One region of the Sporomusa termitida genome, then DNA from elsewhere that is predicted to be linked to it. Evidence: riboswitches for the same ligand, from Rfam matches in the RefSeq annotation. Region 1 holds a riboswitch; each other region holds the start of a gene.
The links. A riboswitch is a leader RNA that binds a small molecule or an ion and turns the genes downstream of it on or off. The one in region 1 is predicted to bind thiamine pyrophosphate.
Positions count from the first base shown of each region.

Region 1 (4,172 bases):
CAGGAGAGGAGGGGTTACAATGGCGGTTATTACCAACACTTGTACCAACACCTGCAACAATACCAGTTCTACCACTAACACTGACACTAATACCACCGACAGTACAACAACTACCACCAACACCACGACCAGCACGACCAGCGACAATATTTCAATTATTAATACCCTGTTAGCTGATATCAATGCTGTTATCCCCAACTATTCCTCACTTGTTGCTTCTTACCGGCTGCTGGTCGGCGCCTCGGAAGAAATTCAGCGTACTCCCGGCGTACCATTTGAAATCTTCGAGCGGTCCGTGATCCGTTATGACCGGGCAGGCACACTGATCGACATGCTTAACGAGCTGCTCTGCTGTAAAATTGCTTTCAGCAGCGAACTTCTCAGCATTACCTGCGCCCCCATTGATATAGTAAAGCTTGTGACAAACTGCCTCTCACCCTCTGCCGATGACCAATGCGCTACCGCCGAGCAGATTGTTGTGCTGGAAGCACTCCGCCAAACACTCTTCAACCGCTGCAGCACTACTTCCTGCTTTGGCCCCCCGCCGGCAGGAATTACCCCCCAGCCACCACCCACCCCGTCACAAACACCGCTGCCACCTGTGCAGAGCGACCTGGAAACAACGGCGGAGCTGGAAACAGAGGTTACTCCTGTTGCCAAATCAATACCCCGGCCCCAAAGTCCTTTAACCCGCAAGCACATCTAGCCTTAACCATGCGGCAGCCAGACTGGTCAGCCAATCAGCAACGCCGCTTTCCCCTGCAAGCATTACACTATTCTTCCAACATGCCGGCCTGCTTATACAGGCTGTAAAAATGATGCGTAGGCCCCACGCCTTTGCCCACAGACAAAGAATGTTCAATCGCCGTTGTTATGTATTCTTTGGCCGCTTTTACCGCAGCCGCCACCGGCAGCCCCCGGCCGATGTTGGCTGCAATGGCCGAGGAAAGAGTACAACCTGTGCCATGGGTATTCTTGGTGCTAATCCGCCGTGACGGCAAATAGGCTGACTGGCTGCCGTCAAATAAGACATCGGTCGCATCACCGTTCAGGTGTCCGCCTTTCAGCAGCACACTCTGCGGTCCCAGGCCCAAAATCGCCCGGGCTGCGGTTTCCATATCGGCAAGGGTAGTGATTGACTGACCGGTAATTACCTCTGCTTCAGGTATATTGGGGGTCACAATCGCCGCCAGGGGCAGTAAATACGCAACCAGCGTACTCTCAGCGGCCGGATTCAGTAAATGATAGCCGCTTTTGGAGATCATAACCGGATCGACGACAATATTTTTAGCGCCATATTCCTTTAGTTTGGCTGCAATCACTTTAATAGTCTCGACTTGAGATACCATGCCGATTTTAACGGCAGCCACCTCAATATCATCAAAAATTGCATCAAGCTGTTGGGCGATAATAGCTGGCGTAACATCCTGAACCGCAAATACCCCCTGGGTATTTTGTGCAGTAATCGCGGTAATGACACTCATCCCGTATACCCCATGGGCAGCAAAGGTTTTGAGGTCGGCCTGAATACCAGCCCCGCCGCTGGAATCGGAACCGGCAATTGTTAATACATTTTTCATATCCTCACCTCACGGCAAAATAATAGGCACAGGTAACCATATAGGAATACCTGTGCCCTCAGTTGATGACAGCAATTAGCTTCCCTACGCTGGTATTATCCAGAATCAGGTTAAAGAGTCAAAGATATCAAAGGATCTTTATCTCAGCTGGCCTATCCAGCGCCCCTAGCCCATACCATATAAAAATCAATTAAATTTTAACATATTTTACCTGAAAAAACAAGCCTTGCTATCCGGGCCGTTACGGACAAGCAGCCGCCGGCGTCTTAGGTTATTCAATTACTGCAGGCCGAGTCCAGCTATCAGCGACCTGCCCCAGGGCAAGCACGTCAAGGGGCTCAGGCCAACGCTAAACCAATACCGGCACTTACATAGCTCTAATTAAATGACACCAACAGGGCTATTAACGGCAGCTTTTGCAACGCCGCTAATAAAATAAGGGGGTAGTCGGCAATATTAAAAGTCAAACAAAGTCAAAAGGTCAGAAAAGGTGAGTATCCGTGCGCCTGCTCTCATTAATAGGCAAAAAATCAGCCAATTAGGCCTAAAATCAACGCACATTGCCCTTAATCCGGCTCCTATTAATAACGTTTTTCTGCTAATATTTAACTGTAAGCTTATTTTAGCACATAATCCTTAAAGTAACCTCAAATAATTGTTTAGGGAGGTATAAATAATGAATAGTGAAAAATATACGCAAAAAGCCGCGGCCGCCCTGCAGGAAGCGCAGCAGCTGGCCGCCCTGCACTACCATCAGGAACTAACCACCAAGCACCTGGCACTGGCGCTTGTCAAAGATGCCGAGGGCATTATGGCTTATCTCCTGGCGCAGTTAGCCATCGACAGCCGGCTGTTTACAGGTAAACTTGAGCAGCTGCTACAAACCATTCCCGCGGTCCGGGGCCAGGATAGCGGACTGCGCATGAATACCGCCCTGGTGCGGGTACTGGCGTTAGCCGAAAAACATGCTAAAACTATGAAAGATGATTATATCAGTGTTGAACATTTACTTATGGCCATCGCCGACGACGGGGATGCCGATTTGGTAAAAGTCTGCCGCGATTTTGGCCTGACAAAAAACCGGCTGCAGGAGATTATTACTGAGTTCCGGCGCGGACAAAACATCACCACCGATAACCCGGACGAAAACCTGCAGGCCCTGGCAAAATATGGCCGGGATCTGACCGAACTGGCCCGCCAGGGCAAGCTTGACCCGGTAATCGGCCGGGACGAGGAGATTCGCCGGGTTATTGAAATCCTGTCCCGCCGCACGAAAAACAATCCGGTACTGATTGGCGAGCCCGGGGTGGGTAAAACAGCGATTGTCGAAGGCCTGGCCAGGCGTATTATTGCCGGCGACATACCGGAGACCTTAAAAAATAAAGCCGTGTACTCGCTCGATCTGGGAGCCATGCTCGCCGGTGCCAAATACCGCGGTGAATTTGAGGAGCGGCTGAAAACAGTATTAAGTGAAATCTCCAAATCAGAAGGCAAAATCATCTTGTTTATCGACGAGCTGCACACCGTGGTGGGAGCCGGAGCGGCGGAAGGAGCCATGGATGCCGGCAACATCCTTAAGCCAATGCTGGCCAGGGGCGAGCTCCGGTGCATCGGTGCAACCACGCTGAATGAATACCGCAAGCATATTGAAAAGGATACGGCCCTGGAGCGCCGCTTCCAGCCAATCATGGTAAATCAGCCAAACGCCGAGGATACGATTTCGATTTTACGCGGGTTAAGAGAACGTTACGAGGTTCACCATGGGGTAAAAATAAAAGATGCCGCCCTTGTCGCCGCCGCGGTTCTGTCCGACCGGTATATTTCCGACCGTTTTTTGCCAGATAAGGCGATTGACCTGATTGATGAAGCGGCTGCCAAGCTGCGTACTGAGATCGATTCCATGCCGACAGAGCTGGATGAGACCTTGCGCCGGGTTATGCAGCTGGAAATTGAAGAACAGGCCCTGAAAAAAGAAACCGACCCTTCCTCCAAAGACAAACTTAGCCGCATCGGTCAGGAGCTATCCACCCTTAAGGAGCAGGCAGAGGCGCTAAAAGCGCAGTGGCAGCTGGAGAAACAGGCCATCATCCGGCTTAGGGATTTAAAGGAAGAGCTTGAAACTGTCCGCACTCAGATGGAAGCAGCCGAACGGGCCTATGATCTGAACCGGCTGGCAGAACTCAAATATGGCCGGTTACCGGAGCTTGAAAAGAAACTCAACACCGAAGAAGAGCAGCTCACCCATAGCCGCTCCCATAAAACCATGCTTAAGGAAGAGGTCGATGAGGATGATATCGCCAAAGTGGTCAGCCGCTGGACGGGCGTGCCTGTAACCAAGCTGATGACCGGCGAGAGGGAAAAACTGGTGAATCTGGAAGACATTCTCCACCAGCGGGTCGTCGGCCAGGAGGCGGCCGTCACAGCCATCAGCGAGGCAATCATCAGAGCCCGGGCCGGTATTAAAGACCCGAGCCGGCCAATCGGTTCCTTTATTTTTCTGGGCCCGACCGGTGTTGGCAAAACCGAACTGGCAAAAACCCTGGCCGAAGTACTGTTTGATGATGAGCGCAGCATGATCCGGCTTGACATGAG
Region 1 is NZ_CP036259.1:4,936,847-4,941,018, reverse strand. It holds gene SPTER_RS22805 (hypothetical protein) at 20-706, shown strand; gene thiD (bifunctional hydroxymethylpyrimidine kinase/phosphomethylpyrimidine kinase) at 774-1,580, opposite strand; TPP riboswitch at 1,645-1,757, opposite strand; gene clpB (ATP-dependent chaperone ClpB) at 2,257-4,172, shown strand, end outside.

Region 2 (4,172 bases), 1.3 Mb from region 1:
CTTCTTATAGTTTTAGTTTGGGTTCCGGATAATAAAAGCGGTACCGTTACAAGTAAAAGGTGCTTACTTGTAGCGGTACCACTAAGAGATCCTACAGCGCAGATGATCTGCGGCCAGATCCGGCAAAAAAAGTTGCTTGTTGCGCTTGGTGAAGACTAGTTTGGGGTTTTACTGGCAGGAGAGGGACTAAGTTGCCGATATCTTTTAAAATTGTAAACAGCAGGATGGGGTTAATTAATTCGGCAGTGTACCCGTAGGTGGTGATATAATGCTGACCGCGGTAACCTGTCAGGGCAACATGGCCGCTTTCCGCAAGGTTGGTTTGCTGGCGGAGTAAGCTTGTATGCATGGTATCTAACAAGTCAAAGGCGCGGGTGTGGTCAGTCAGTCTACCCTGCTTCCATAACCCCCGGTAGATCCTGCCGAGAGGCAGGTTTTCTGTTTCCGCTTGTGATCCTGGCTGGTCTTGGGGTAAGCTGTTCAGCAGGTGGCCAATACAGTCAAAGGCTGGCTGGAAAACGATGAAGGTGATAAACCAGCGGAAATTCTGCTCGTGCAGATGAGAACCCGGCCGGCAGCAGGTAAGTATTTGAAGTATTCTTTTGAAAAATTGACTGCGTTCATCGTCCACAGTATATTTATCACATGTAAACAACAGTTTCGAACGATAGAAATCGATTAATTCCTGCAATAGTGCAGGTTCTGAAACAGATGTCATATGTGTATTCATATTAGGCGATGCTCAGGTCTTCCCCGTTAAGGATTTTTTTCATATTTTTCATGGGGCACATTTTGCCGCACATTGTACAGGTATCTTCACACTCCGGTTGTGACTCCGCCCGGTATCTGCCGGCTTTTTCCGGGTCGATAGCCAGTTCAATCATCCGGGGGAAGTCTACATCAGCCCGGGCGGCGCTCATCTGATTATCCCAGGTGCGGGCACCGGGAATTCCTTTAGCGATATCGGCGGCGTGAGCAGCTATCCGGGAGGCAATAATCCCTTCTTTCATGTCATCCAAATTGGGTAGGCGCAGGTGCTCGGCCGGTGTTACGTAGCAAAGGAAGTCTGCCCCATTGGCAGCGGCGATTGCGCCGCCAATTGCACTGGTGATATGATCGTAACCGGGAGCAATATCAGTGACCAGCGGACCCAAAACATAAAAGGGGGCGCCATGACAGAGCCTTTTTTCCAACAGCATATTGGCGGCAATTTCATTAATAGCCATATGCCCGGGGCCTTCAATCATCACCTGCACATTCCGGGCCCAGGCGCGCTTGGTTAATTCACCAAGGGTAATAAGCTCTTCAATCTGGGCAGCATCGGTTGCATCCTGGATGGAACCGGGCCGGCAGGCGTCCCCCAGGCTCAAAGTGACATCATATTGCTCGCAGATATCCAGCAGGCGGTCATAATACTCATAGAAGGGATTCTCCCGGTTGTTAAGCTCCATCCAGGCAAACAGTAATGAACCGCCGCGGGAAACAATATTGGTCAGCCGTTTGTTCTGTTTCACCCGTGCGGCTGTTTTCAGGTTCATACCACAGTGGATTGTCATAAAATCCACACCATCTTCAGCATGACGTTCAACAACGGAAAAGAATTCATCGACAGAAATATCTTTTAAATCTTTGTCAAGCATGCCGACAGCGTCATACATCGGTACAGTGCCGATCATGACCGGCGAGGTTTCTATCAGCCGGCGCCGGAATTCGCGGGTTTTGCCATAACAGCTTAGGTCCATGATGGCTTCGGCCTTCAATTCAATGGCTTTTCGAGCTTTTTGCAATTCAAGCTCAATATCATAACAGTCTTTGGAAACCCCGAGGTTGACATTGATTTTCGTGCGGAGTTTTTCGCCGACGCCCATGGGATGAAGGCTGGTATGATGACGGTTTGCAGGGATAACAACCCTGCCGCTTGCCACTAATGCACGCAGCAGCTCGGGCTCAAGCTGTTCCTCCCGGGCTACAATACGCAGCTGGTCGGTGAGGATGCCCCGTTTGGCGGCATCCATTTGAGTTGTGTACATAATCTTTTCCCCTTCCTCTGTAATTATATTTTAGCTATAGGCAAAGGTGAGGGTAGGCAAGCTTCTTTAATTTGACATTGAAAAGCTTTCCTACGGTGGTACTAACCACATCAGGTTCGAGGGTTGGAGTTTTAGTCCTCTCAGCCGTTGGGCACCCCTAGCTATAACTAAGTAACAATGAACATGCTGTCTTATCAGACAGTACTGGCAGGTTAGGCTTTTACCGTTTTCAGCAGCTCGACCAGCAGGTCGCCTGTTTCCACAGGATCCTGCGGTTTAACGTACAGTTCTTTGATGATGCCGTCAAAAGGAGCCTGGATCGTTGTTTCCATTTTCATAGCTTCGGTAACGACCAGGGGATCTCCTTTTTTTACATGATCGCCTTTTTCGACCATTACTTTGACCGCTTTCCCGGTCATGGAGGCACCAAGCTGATTAGGATTGTCTTTTTCCGCTTTAATACGGGAAATGACAACCGTTTTAATATTCTTATCCTTGACAATAACTTCCCGGGGTAAGCCGTTGAGTTCAAAATTAACAACCCGCGTGCCGTCCGGCAGTGGTTCCTCAAACGAGATAAACTTAACGACAAGCGTTTTTCCTTCCTCAATATCGACCCTGATTTCCTCTCTGGGTTTTAAACCGTGGAAGAAGGTGGGTGTATCGAGCATGGCTACTTCCCCATAGCTATTGATAAAGCCGGCCCAGTCGGAGAATACTTTCGGATACAGGGAATAAGCCAGCACATCGGCAGTGGTAACCGGACGCTGCAGGGTGCCTGCCAGGGTATCCCTGATTTCAGTAAAGTTGGCCGGTTCCAGCAATTCACCAGGACGCCTGGTTAACGGCTTCTTCCCTTTCAGGATGATGCGCTGCAGCTCTTTGGGGAAACCCTGGTACGGCTGACCGATTTGACCGGAAAAGAATTCCACAACCGAGTTAGGGAAATCCAGGGTGTCGCCTGTTTCATAAATCGCATCCTCTGTCAGGCTGTTTTCCACCATAAACAAGGCCATGTCACCGACGATTTTAGAGGAGGGGGTTACTTTCACAATATCCCCAAACATATCATTTACCTGACGGTAGGCCTCTTTAACCTTATCCCACTGGCTTTCCAGGCCCAGTGATTTGGCCTGCTGCCGCAGGTTGCTATACTGGCCGCCCGGCATTTCGTGCTGGTACACCTCCGGATTGGGAAAGAAGAGGCTGCTTTCAAAATCTTTGTAATAGGCGCGGACATCTTCCCAGTAATGGGATAATTCATTCATTCTCCCGATATCGACAACAGGCTGCCGCGAATGTCCCTGTAAAGCGTAATACAGGCTGTTGCCGCTTGGCTGTGACGACATGCCGGACAACGAGGAGACCGCCGTGTCGACAATGTCTACGCCGGCGTCAATGGCCCGGGCGTAGGCATAAATGGCATTGCCGCTGGTATCATGCATATGCAGGTGAATCGGGATTTCCACAGTATCTTTCAGGGCGGAAACTAAGCGGTAGGCCGCCTCCGGTTTTAGTAAGCCGGCCATATCTTTGATGCACAGCATATGCGCGCCGGCCTTTTCAATATCTTTGGCCATATTTACATAGTAGTTTAAATCGTATTTAGTCCGGGCCGGGTCCAGGATATCGCCGGCATAGCAGATCGCCACTTCGGCCACTTTGCCGGACTGCCGCACGGCGTCAATGGAAGCCGTCATACCGGCCAGCCAGTTGAGGCTGTCAAAAATCCGGAATACGTCGATGCCGGCTTCGGCGGCGTGAGCCACAAAAGCGCGAATGACATTGTCGGGGTAACTGGTATAACCCACCGCGTTTGAGCCGCGCAGCAGCATTTGCAATAAAATATTAGGCGTGCGTTTTCTCAGCTCCGCCAGACGCTGCCAGGGATCTTCCTTGAGAAACCTGTAGGCAACATCAAAGGTGGCTCCCCCCCACATTTCCAGCGAAAAAAGATTTGGCAGCATATGGGCGGTAGGTGAAATAACCTTCAGCATGTCATAGGTACGCATCCGGGTGGCAAGCAGCGACTGGTGGGCGTCACGCAGGGTGGTGTCGGTTAATAATACCTCTTTTTGTTCTCTAACCCAGGCCATTAGCCCATCTGGTCCGCGCTGATCCAGAATTTGTTTGGTGCCATCA
Region 2 is NZ_CP036259.1:1,031,287-1,035,458, forward strand. It holds gene SPTER_RS04630 (hypothetical protein) at 92-730, opposite strand; gene thiC (phosphomethylpyrimidine synthase ThiC) at 732-2,033, opposite strand; TPP riboswitch at 2,101-2,199, opposite strand; gene SPTER_RS04640 (pyruvate carboxylase) at 2,243-4,172, opposite strand, start outside.
Region 2: it holds a riboswitch for thiamine pyrophosphate, as region 1 does, so the genes downstream of both, thiC (phosphomethylpyrimidine synthase ThiC) here and thiD (bifunctional hydroxymethylpyrimidine kinase/phosphomethylpyrimidine kinase) in region 1, are expected to answer to the same signal.

Region 3 (4,172 bases), 2.6 Mb from region 1:
GTCATGCCGTCCACCCCGGCCGCGGCAAGCTCACTGTACTCATCGGTACTGAGAGGATATATCTCAATACTAATAGAGGTAAAATAGTCTTTTAATATCCGGACACAGTCTTTAATGTAGCCTACAGAAGAATGGTGCCGTGACTCGCCAGTAAGAATCAGGATATGCTTTAAACCGGTGGCAGCAATGGCCGCCGCTTCAGCCCGGACCTGATCCAGGGTTAGTTTTTTTCTTTCAATCGCGTTATGGGCATGAAAACCGCAGTATACACACTGATTAACACAGTAATTAGCCAGATATAGCGGTGTATAGAGTAAAATCGTATGGCCAAACTGCTGCACAGTAAGACGGTGTGCCTGCTGGGCCATAGCCTCAAGCTGCCGTTCGGCTTTAGGCGATAGTAGTGTCAGATAATCAAATACAGTTAACCGGTCTTTACTGATAACCCTTTGAATATCATCATCAGTGACCTGTTCGAAAACGGCTGCGAAATCTAAATCCCGGTATTTTAACAGTTCGTCATAAACACTCACAATATACCTCCTTCTTGCACCATGTGCTGCAGTTATTCGTGGAGAAAACCCGTCAAGGGCGACGAAGCGGCGGCATAGCCCTGGACCGCCCCCGGACCGGCGAGATAGGCCTTGCGCCCGGCCGCAACAGCCAGGCCAAAGGCTGCCGCCATGGCAACCGGATTATAGGCTGTTGCCACCGCCGTATTTACAAGCACTGCCGCCGCCCCCATTTCCATAGCTTCGGCAGCCTCGGAGGGCCGGCCGATCCCGGCATCAACAATAACCGGCAAAGACACTTCTTCAATCAGGATTTTTACCATTTCTTTGGTCTTAAGACCACGGTTCGTACCAATAGGCGCTCCCAGCGGCATAACAGCGGCGGCCCCCGCTGCCGCCAGGCGTTTTGCCGCCATTAAATCAGGACTCATATAGGGGAGTACAACAAAACCTTCGGCCGCTAAAATTTCAGTAGCTTTAATTGTCTCAATATTGTCAGGGAGCAAATAGCGGTTATCAGAAATCACTTCAATTTTAATCCAGTTGCCGCACCCGGCGGCTCTGGCTAACCGGGCAATGCGGACAGCCTCTTCCGCATTTCTGGCGCCGGAGGTATTCGGCATTACGATACAGGTGTCCGGAATGTAGTCAACTATGTTTTCTTCTTTATATTCCGGGTCAATCCGCCGTACCGCAACCGTTATCACCTGAGAACCGGAAGCGCTCACGACCTCTGGAATAAGCCGGTTATTGGCAAATTTGCCTGTTCCTAAAAATAACCGGCTGGTTAATGCTTTGCCACCGACAGTTAAGATATCTCCCGCCAAGTTTTTCGCCATTACACTCAGCCTCCTCCTACAAAAGTGACCACTTCGAGACAGTCTTCGGGTTGTAAAACAGTTGCCTGCCATTCTTCCTTTTTAACTATTTGCTGGTTATGCTCAATTACAATGACTTCAGGATTAAATCCTTGCTTACCAACCAGCTCAGCAATGGTAACACCGACCGGCATCTGCAGGTCTTTGCCATTTACCGTTAATCTCACAGGGCCTCCGCCTCCTTCATAATAATAAAAAAGCACGTCTCCCCCTACCGGGTAGTGACGCGCACAATTACACAAATTACACACGACCTCCCTCCGCAGGTATTATCCCGATCAGGTAATGGAGGTAAGAAACTTAATAGTTTCACTCTCAGCCCATAACATGAGCTCCCTCGGCCAACTAATATTTATCTGTATTCATTGTATACCAGAATTAGGCAAACCGTCAAACCCTTTTCTCGGGCAAAATACCGGCTAAACAGCTCTAACAGACTGTAAACACGTCTTTATTGGCATTATTGCCAATAACTGTAATCTTCCAAAGGTTTTTTTGGGCACAGTGCGTTAAATAGTCTGCCACCAAGCCGACTACCGGCTGTTCGGTGGCAAAATGCCCGGCATCGATAATAGTCAGACCTTCTGCGACGGCCTGCTGGGCCTCATGATATTTTACATCACCGGTAACCAGGATGTGAGCCCCAGCATTAACGGCCTGGTTAATCAGACTGGCGCCGCTGCCGCCGCATACGGCAACCCTGGAGATCATTTGTTCAGCATCAGCGCCGGCCACTTTGACAGAATTAATATGTAATGCCGTTTTTACCTGTCTGATAAATTGTTCAAGCCCCATGGGTGCAGCCAGGCAGCCCACCCGCCCCAGGCCATAAGTCTCACCTTTATTTAGCAGCTGATATTCGTCATAGGCCACTTCCTCATACGGGTGAGCTGCCAGCATAGCAGTAATGATCTGCGAACGCAAAGCTGCCGGAAATACAGTTTCCAGGCGGCTTTCGTCGACAAATTCCAGTGTTCCCTGATGGCCGAGGAAAGGCTGGGCATCAGCTAATGGTAAAAAGGTCCCTGTACCCGGGGTTTGAAAAGTGCAGTGGCTGTAATTGCCGATATGCCCGGCCCCTGCGGCTGTGATTGAGTTTCGAACTTGGTCAACATGGGTAGCAGGCACATACACAGCTAATTTATACAATTGCTCCTGATAGACATTAGTTAGCGGCCGGACTTCTTTTAAGGCTAATTTTTGCGCTAATACATCATTAACCCCGCCGCGGGCACTGTCCAGGTTAGTATGTGCGGCATATACAGCGATGCCGGCTTTAATCAGGTCAGCCAGCAGCTTTCCCTGCGGGCAATCTGTACGGATACGGGTAAGGCCTTTGAAGATCAGCGGATGATGAGCGATAATCAGGTCAGCGCCGGTGGTAATAGCCTCATTAACAAGGGGCTGATCCACATCTAAGGCTACTATTATTTTCTGTATCGGTTGCGCAGGATCACCAAGCAACAGCCCGACATTATCCCAGGGTTCAGCCAGATGCCGGGGCGCCAGCTTTTCCAGCTCTTTTAAAATATCACGGCAAATTACAGACATAACAGCTTTTCCTCCAACGCGTTAAGCTTACGGGTATATTCCCGGTATTTAGCAGATTTTACGGCGTCGTCACTCCCGCCCATAGCCAGAAGCACGGCGCGCCGCTGGCTGATCAGTTCATTAATATGCAGCCGCAATAACGGATGCCTGGACTGCCAGAGCCGTGGTCCGATCTCATAAAGGGACTGATCATCAAGAGGGCCTGCACCAGGTTCGGCCGCGATAATCTGGTATAGCTTCCCTTCTTCCTGCACCAGCTGCTCGTCAACAATCTGCCAGCCCTGGGTATGCAGCCACAGGCGGACCGGAGCGGCGGCAATCATTGGCTGTAAGATAAGGCGTTGTACCAGGCTGGTTATATCCGGACAGGCTTGCAGGATTGCAATGATATTGGCTCCGCCCATACCGGCAATGACCACGACGTCGGCCTCCCCCGGCTGAAGAACCGCCAAGCCGTTCCCCAGTCGAACCGAGATATATTGCTCCAGCTGCGCTGCCGCCACCGCATTTTGGGCTGATAAATACGGCCCGTGATGAACATCACCGGCAATTGCCCTGGCCACAATCTTCTCTTTCACAAGATAGATGGGCAAATAGGCATGATCTGTCCCAATATCGGCCATAGTCACACCGGCTGGCACCATGCCGGCAATCGTTTGTAAGCGCTGACCTAATTTCACATACAGCCCTCCTGGTAAATCATTGTTATTCTGATAGGTAGCAAAAAACCTGCGAATTAACTTCGCAGGTTTGCTGTGGTGGGCGATGACAGGATCGAACTGCCGACATCCTGCTTGTAAGGCAGGCGCTCTCCCAGCTGAGCTAATCGCCCGTGTTAATTTTGATATCGAGAAAGGAGGTTCTTCGCTACGCTCAGAACTAAGCGATTCGCACAGATTCCCGCGTCGCTGCGCTCCTAAAAATCTGGCTCTCTGCTTATCACACAGGTTCTCATTTCGTCTATCGACTCGTGAGAACCTGGTTCACTGCTTATGGTGACCCGTAAGGGAATCGAACCCTTGTTACCGCCGTGAAAGGGCGGTGTCTTAACCGCTTGACCAACGGGCCATTTGAGAGGTGGGATGCGGGAAGTTGGTGGGCCCACCTGGGATCGAACCAGGGACCAGCCGGTTATGAGCCGGCTGCTCTACCGCTGAGCTATAGGCCCTAGAGATATTAAAACAGGTTTTCCGGAGAAAGCCTGTTTTAATATATAGGAGGTTCTTCGCTA
Region 3 is NZ_CP036259.1:2,378,492-2,382,663, forward strand. It holds gene thiH (2-iminoacetate synthase ThiH) at 1-533, opposite strand, end outside; gene SPTER_RS11075 (thiazole synthase) at 566-1,351, opposite strand; gene thiS (sulfur carrier protein ThiS) at 1,357-1,557, opposite strand; TPP riboswitch at 1,629-1,739, opposite strand; gene SPTER_RS11085 (Nif3-like dinuclear metal center hexameric protein) at 1,820-2,941, opposite strand; gene SPTER_RS11090 (tRNA (adenine(22)-N(1))-methyltransferase) at 2,932-3,621, opposite strand; tRNA gene SPTER_RS11095 (tRNA-Val) at 3,698-3,773, opposite strand; tRNA gene SPTER_RS11100 (tRNA-Glu) at 3,935-4,009, opposite strand; tRNA gene SPTER_RS11105 (tRNA-Ile) at 4,035-4,109, opposite strand.
Region 3: it holds a riboswitch for thiamine pyrophosphate, as region 1 does, so the genes downstream of both, thiS (sulfur carrier protein ThiS) here and thiD (bifunctional hydroxymethylpyrimidine kinase/phosphomethylpyrimidine kinase) in region 1, are expected to answer to the same signal.